Regions from separate parts of the Arthrobacter agilis genome, predicted to be linked through region 3. Evidence: riboswitches for the same ligand, from Rfam matches in the RefSeq annotation. Region 3 holds a riboswitch; each other region holds the start of a gene.

The links. Region 3 has a riboswitch for S-adenosylmethionine ahead of QFZ50_RS06750 (ABC transporter substrate-binding protein). Riboswitches for the same ligand answer to the same signal wherever they lie in the genome.
Region 1: it holds a riboswitch for S-adenosylmethionine, as region 3 does, so the genes downstream of both, QFZ50_RS03070 (bifunctional o-acetylhomoserine/o-acetylserine sulfhydrylase) here and QFZ50_RS06750 (ABC transporter substrate-binding protein) in region 3, are expected to answer to the same signal.
Region 2: it holds a riboswitch for S-adenosylmethionine, as region 3 does, so the genes downstream of both, QFZ50_RS13190 (ABC transporter substrate-binding protein) here and QFZ50_RS06750 (ABC transporter substrate-binding protein) in region 3, are expected to answer to the same signal.

Annotation. Positions count from the first base shown of each region.
Region 1 is NZ_JAUSXO010000001.1:710,007-712,260, forward strand. Features, by position in the region: gene QFZ50_RS03065 (VOC family protein) at 1-501, opposite strand, end outside; SAM riboswitch class IV at 752-868, shown strand; gene QFZ50_RS03070 (bifunctional o-acetylhomoserine/o-acetylserine sulfhydrylase) at 949-2,254, shown strand, end outside.
Region 2 is NZ_JAUSXO010000001.1:2,835,257-2,837,510, reverse strand. Features, by position in the region: gene QFZ50_RS13195 (amino acid ABC transporter permease) at 1-210, opposite strand, end outside; gene QFZ50_RS13190 (ABC transporter substrate-binding protein) at 221-1,138, opposite strand; SAM riboswitch class IV at 1,310-1,428, opposite strand; gene QFZ50_RS13185 (aminodeoxychorismate lyase) at 1,536-2,254, opposite strand, start outside.
Region 3 is NZ_JAUSXO010000001.1:1,492,751-1,495,004, reverse strand. Features, by position in the region: gene QFZ50_RS06750 (ABC transporter substrate-binding protein) at 1-1,157, opposite strand, end outside; SAM riboswitch class IV at 1,305-1,432, opposite strand; gene QFZ50_RS06745 (VOC family protein) at 1,545-1,973, opposite strand; gene QFZ50_RS06740 (hypothetical protein) at 2,036-2,251, opposite strand.

The DNA of each region.
Region 1 (2,254 bases), 780 kb from region 3:
GGAGCCGGCGATCGTCAGGCAGTCCAGCTTGACGGACGCGGGGCGGGCCTTGGAGGGGTGGAGGTCCTCGGTGCCGTCGTCCCAGCGGAGCAGGTAGGGGACCTGCGGGTCCGCGATCAGGCCCTTGATGCCGATCTGCTGCCAGGTCAGTTCCTGGCCGTCCGGGAACTTGCGGTTGCCGGGGACGGCGCTGCGGCCGAGGCGCTCCTCGAACGGCCCGAGGTCGTCGACGGCGACGCACCAGCCCATCCAGCCGCCGCCGGCCTCGGAGCGGGCGCGGACGGCCTGACCGAAGGGGGCCTTGTCCGACGCGGGGTGGTTGAGGACCTCGACGACCTCGAGGTACTGGCCGTTCGCCAGGGGGAAGATCATGTTGCGGGTGCCGAAGCGCGGGTGCACACCGCCCTTCACGGGCTCCATGCCGAGCCGGGCCGAGATACGGTCGGCCGTCGCGGCGAGTCCATCGGGTTCACAGGCGTAAGAGACGTGGTCCAGGCGCATGCCGACAGTGTTGCACTAAGTGATGTGCGTCTCGACTAAGGCTTGCCTTACTCCCGTTCCCGCGCCCTGTGCGCCCCTCGACGCACCTCCCGCCACCTCGACATCGCCCTCGGTTTCGCCCCCGGGATCGCCCTCGGTTCCGTCCGCCGTCCTGCCCGCCGCATCGCCCGCCGCGGGCACGCCGGGGGCACCACTTCACGCAATGTCATACGTGTTGCCGGATCCGCCCGCATGGGCTTTCATGAATGCAGGTCATGAGTGCCAGCACGAAGCCCCGGCTTGCTGGCCGGCAACCCTCCAACCGCGGTGGGGTGCCCCGGGTGAGGACCAGGTGCGGCGCCAGACCGGCGCCGCGCAAGCGCGGGCTCCTGCGGGGCCGAGGTCCCGGGGCGGCAAGTCCGCCGGCGGGGCAGCGGACGAGGAGGAGCCCTTTCGACAGGGAGCACCATGTCCAACGATTGGTCCTTTGAGACACGCCAGATCCACGCCGGCCAGGTGCCGGACGCAGCCACGGGAGCGCGTGCGCTCCCCATCTACCAGACGACGTCGTTCGTCTTCCCGAGTGCGGAGAGTGCTGCCAACCGGTTCGCACTGACGGAACTCGCCCCTATCTACACCCGCATCGGGAACCCCACCCAGGAAGCGGTGGAGACGAGGATCGCGAGCCTCGAGGGCGGCGTCGGCGCGCTGCTGCTCGCCTCGGGGCAGGCCGCGGAGACCTTCGCGGTCCTCAACATCGCGGAGGCCGGGGACCACATCGTGGCCAGCCCCAGCCTCTACGGCGGCACCTACAACCTCTTCAAGCACACCCTGAAGAAGTTCGGCATCGAGACCACCTTCGTGGAGGACCCGGACGACCTCGAGCAGTGGCGCGCCGCCGTCCGGCCGAACACGAAGCTGTTCTTCGGGGAGGTCGTGTCCAACCCGCGGCAGGACGTCCTCGACCTCGAGGGCATCAGCGCCGTCGCCCACGAGCACGGGCTGCCCCTGATCGTCGACAACACCCTCTCCACGCCCTACCTGATCCGGCCCATCGAGTGGGGCGCGGACATCGTGGTGCACTCGGCCACGAAGTACCTCGGCGGGCACGGCACCGCGATCGCCGGCGTCATCGTCGACTCGGGGAACTTCGACTTCGCGCAGTACCCGGACCGTTTCCCCGGTTTCAACACGCCCGACGAGAGCTACCACGGGCTCGTCTACGCGCGGGACCTCGGGGTCGGCGGCGCGCTCGGCGCCAACCTCGCCTACATCCTGAAGGCCCGGGTGCAGCTGCTGCGGGACCTCGGCTCCGCCGTGTCGCCCTTCAACGCCTTCCTCATCGCGCAGGGCATCGAGACCCTCAGCCTGCGCCTGGAGCGCCACGTCCAGAACGCCCAGGCGGTCGCCGAGTGGCTCGAGGGGCACGACGACGTCGAGGGCGTCGCCTATGCCGGGCTCGCCTCCAGCCCGTGGTACGAGCGCGGGCGGAAGTACGGCCCGGGCGGCACGGGGGCCATCGTCAGCTTCGACATCGCCGGGGGACTGGAGGCGGGCAAGCGCTTCGTCGACGCCCTCGAGCTGCACTCCCACGTCGCGAACGTGGGCGACGTCCGCTCGCTGGTCATCCACCCGGCGTCCACCACGCACAGCCAGCTCGGCGCGGAGGCCCAGCTCACCGCGGGGGTGCGTCCCGGCCTGGTCCGGCTGGCCGTGGGCCTCGAGAACATCAACGACATCCTCGCCGACCTCGACGCGGGCTTCCGCGCCGCCA
Region 2 (2,254 bases), 1.3 Mb from region 3:
GTCCGTGTAGATACGCGCGATCCAGCGGAGCACCCGGTTGCGGGAGATCCCCATGATCGCGAGGATCATGCCGACGATCGTTCCGATGATCCCCGAGGCCAGGGCGAGCATGAGCGTGTTCGGGAGTCCGACGGTCAGGAGGTCCGGCAGGACGGCGACCATCGCCTCCCAGTCGAAGAAGGTCTTTCCGAGTTGTTCCAGGGCGTCCATGCAGGGACCGCTACTTTACGTCCACGGCTTTGCTGCCGGGCTTCCAGTCGGTGGGCATCTCGCGGTCCGGGTACCACTCCTGGGTGAGCTCGGTCCACGTGCCGTCGGCGATCACGGCGTCGAGACCCGCGTTCAGGGCATCGATGAGCGGCTGGTTCTCGCTGTTCACGGCGTACGCGGTGAAGTTCTCGGTGTTGATGATGGTCTCGGCGATCGTGGTGTCGTCGCCCTCCTTCACCTGGCCGGTGGCCTGCTGCGACGGTGCCACCCAGGCGTCCACCTGCCCGTTCTTCACGTTGGCGTAGACGGTGTTGTAGTCCGGGAATCGTACGGGTTCGAGGCCCAGGGTGTTGGTGACGTAGTCGTCCTGGACGGTGCCCTGGACCACGCCGATGCGCGTGCTCTCGGACAGGGAGTCGAAGCCGGTGACGGCGGAGTCGGTCTTCGCGACGACGGCCATGTAGCCGAAGTCGTAGCCGTTGGTGAAGCCGACGTTCTCGCGGCGGGCCTCCGTCGTGGAGATCGAGGAGGATCCGACGTCGTACTGCTTGTTCTGCACCTGGGCGAGGAGCGCCGAGAAGTCGGTGGAGGCGAACTCCACCTCGAGGCCCAGCTTGTCACCGATGGCGCGCAGCAGTTCGTTGTCGTAGCCGGTGAAGACGCCGTCCTTCAGGAAGATGTTCGGCGGGGCGTCCGAGAGCGTGCCGACACGCAGCGTGCCGTCGGTGATCAGGCCGAGGCCCGCCGTGTCGATCTCCTCGATCGGGGTGGTGGTCTCGGTCGTGTACTGGTCGAGCGACTGCTGGTCGCTGCCGGCCAGGGCGTCGGTGGTCTCGGTGGGTTCGCTGCTGCTGCTGCTGCCGCAGGAGACGGTGAGGGCGAGCAGGGGGACGGCGAGGGCCGCGAGGACCTTGCGGGAGAGGTTCATGGTGTCCTTCGTGCTGGCGGGCCCGGATGCGGGCCCACGGGGTGGGGTGCTGGGCGACGCCGGAGACCGGCGGGAGGGGACTGCTGGCTGCTGGGTGACATGCTCGCTGTTCTGGGCTGTGCGCGTCTGTGGCGGGCGGCCCCGGACGACACACCGGGACAGGACCGCACGACGCCGTACTTGCCTACCGGGGGACTGGACCCGGCGGCCGAATCTTCACCTGGAGCACCCCACTACGGGAGAGGGTTGCTGTCCAGCCGGCCAGGGCCTGAGGGCTGGAACTCTTGATTTGAGCAAAACGCTAGGGCAGCACGGAGCGCCGGGTCAAAACGGGACGGCGGCCGATCCGCCCCTTGACGCGGAATTCCGCGCATCAGGGCGCGCGATGTGGCGGAAATTACACGAAACGGTCCACGAGGTCGGTGAGTTCGGCGGTCAGGGCGGCGGAGGTGCGGAGCTCCTGCCCGTCGAGGGAGAGGACGGGCGCGAGGAGCCGGATGCTCGAGATGAGCCACACGGCGTCGGCCTCGAAGAGGTGGTGCGGTTCGAGCGGTCCGTAGCCGAGCTCCCAGCCCTGCCCCTTCGCCGCAGCGAAGAGCGCCGCCTGCGACGTGCCGGCCAGGATGCCGCTCTCGAGCTGCGGCGTGACGAGCGTCTTCCGCCCGTCGCGCTCGCGGGCGAGCAGCACGGTGGACGTGGGCCCTTCGAGGACCTTGCCGTCGGAGGAGGTGAAGATGACGTCGTCGGCGCCGGCGGCCTTCGCGTGGCGGATCGCGGCCATGTTCACGGCGTAGGAGAGGGTCTTGGCTCCCATGAGCAGCCAGGGCGCGCGCTGCGCCACGGTGCTGTCGTACCCGCGTTCGAGGAGGAGGACCCGCAGGCCCGCCGCGCGCTGCGCCAGCGTCGCCGCCGGGACCGGAGCCACCTGCACCCACGCCGTCGCCCGCCCCGCCCCCTCGACGCCGCGCGTGGCGACGAGCTTCACGACGGCGCTGGTCCTGTCGGGCTCGGCCGCCGCGAACTCGCGCAGGGCCGTGCGGACCGCCCGGCCCCAGGCGTCGGCGCCGGGCACGGCCAGGTCGAGGGCGGCGGCCGACGACGCGAGCCTCGCCAGGT
Region 3 (2,254 bases):
CGGAAGCCCTCGTCGTCCCGACCGGCCCAGCCGGCGCCGTCGAGGAGCTGGTTCGCCCGTTCGGGGTCGTAGGTCAGGACGCCCTCGACGGACGGGTCGTAGTACTTGCTCTCCTTCGACAGGAAGCTGTCGATCGGCGTGTAGGTGCCGAAGCCGAGGCTCTCCGTGACGGCCTTCGTGTCCACGGCGGCCGCGAACGCCTGCCGCACCGCGAGGTCGTCGAACGGGGCACGGCTGAGGTTGAAGCCGAGCACGTACGGGCTGCCGGTGCGGGGCAGGTTCTCGTACGTGAAGTTCGGATCCGCCTGCACGGCGGCGGCGTTCTGCGGCGCGAGGTTCTCCGTCAGGTCGTACTGGCCCGAGACGAGCGACTGGTGGCGGATGACGGGTTCGCTGACGAGGGTGACCTCCACGCCGTCGAGGTACGCCTCGCCGTCGCCCTCGAGCCATTCCGGCGCCCAGTCGTACCCTTCGCGCCTGGTGTAGCTGATGCTCTGGCCGGGCTCGTAGTCGGCGACGGTGAACGGACCGGTGCCGACCGGCTTCTGGCACAGTGTCTCCGGCGCCTCGGTGATGGCCTTGCCCGAGTTCATGCCGAGCCAGGACTGCGCGAGCGTGTAGAGGAAGGGCGTGTAGGGGTAGGCGAGATGGGCCTCGAACGTGTAGTCGTCGACCACCGTGCCGTCCACGTACGGGGCGATGTACGCGGCGGCGAGCGGTGACTTCGTGGCGGGGTCCCTCATGTGCTCGAAGTTCTGCCCGAGGACCTCCGCGTCCCACGGTGAGCCGTCGCTGAAGGTGACACCCTGCCTGAGGTGGAACGTGTACGTTCTGCCGTCCTCCGAGACGTCCCAGGACTCCGCCAGGTAGGGCGCGACATCCCCGTTCTCGTCGAGGGTCACCACGTTGTCGTAGATCAGGCGGCCGAGGAACTGCTGCTGTGTCGCGGAGATGCCGTGGCCGTCGAGGCAGCCCGGCTCGGCCGAGATGGACACGTCCAGGATGCCGCCGGACACCGGCTCCCCGCTCGTCGCGGAGGATGGGGCTGCCGGCCCGGCGCAGCCGGTCAGCAGGGCGAGAAGGCCGACGGCGGACAGCGCCGTGACCTGTCCGAACAGCTTTCGATTTCGGGCAGGGCGAAGTACGGATGCATTCATGAAGAATTCCTCGGGTGCATTCTGGCGCAGCGCACAGCACAATTCGCCAGGAGGGAAGAAAAAGAAAAAAGGAGAAAGGGAGAAAAGGGCGCGATGCGCCGTGATCCGGCTAGGGGAGGGCTGTACAGCTCACGATGAGTGCCTTTCGGAGTGCTCTTGCCTGCACCGGACCAGCACCGAGTGCCGAGGAGAAGGCCGCTTCGTCATCCGAACCACCCAGGAACATGGGGTTGGTGCGCGGTCCAGTCGGAGCTTTGCGACCGCGTCTCTTGAAGCTGGAACAACTATAGGCAGAAGCCCCTGATATTCGATCAACAAAAAGAAATGTGACATCTGCGGAAATGTCCGTCGGCGCACGAAGAGCGTATGACGACGGCAGGGGTGCGCTCAGCCCAGCACGACGGTGCCGTCGTCGAGGATCTGCCAGCCGGGATTGTGCGCCACCTCCCACACCACCCCACTCGGATCACGGACGAGGGCGTGGAAGATCCCGCCGAACGCACTGTGCTGCGGCTCCTTCAGGAGGACGCCGCCGGCGCGCGTCATGGCAGTGATGGCCGCGCGGACCTCGACCGGACCGCCGACGTTGTGGGACAGCGTGATACCGGCGGGTGCCGGCGCGGTCTCGAGCCCGAGATCCTGGGCGAACTTGTGGGCGATGAACAACCCGAGCAGCATGCCGGGAGCCACCTGGTAGAAGACGACCTCGTCGGGGACGTCCACCACCGGCGTCCAGCCGAGCCCGTCGGCGTAGAACGCGCGGGCGGCGTCGAGGTCCGGCACCGCGACCGTGAGGAAGTGCAGCTGTTGGTCCATGGCGGAAGCCTACCGAGCCCGTCCCCGGCGGAAGCGGACAGAGTCTTCCGCCGGGGACGGCATCAGTGGCTGGGGGGAAGAGGGTGGGTCTCCCGATACGTCTGGATGTGGAGGGCGAGCTTCCGCTCGGTCTCCCGACGACGCTCGAGCTGGCGTTTCAGGTCGGATTCCGAGAGCGCGGGGGCACCGCGCTGGAGACGATCCCCCGACAGCGGGGGAGCAGGTGGGGGTGTGGCAGGGAGGCTCAGGGATCGGGCCTCGGATTCCTGTGTGGTCATGGC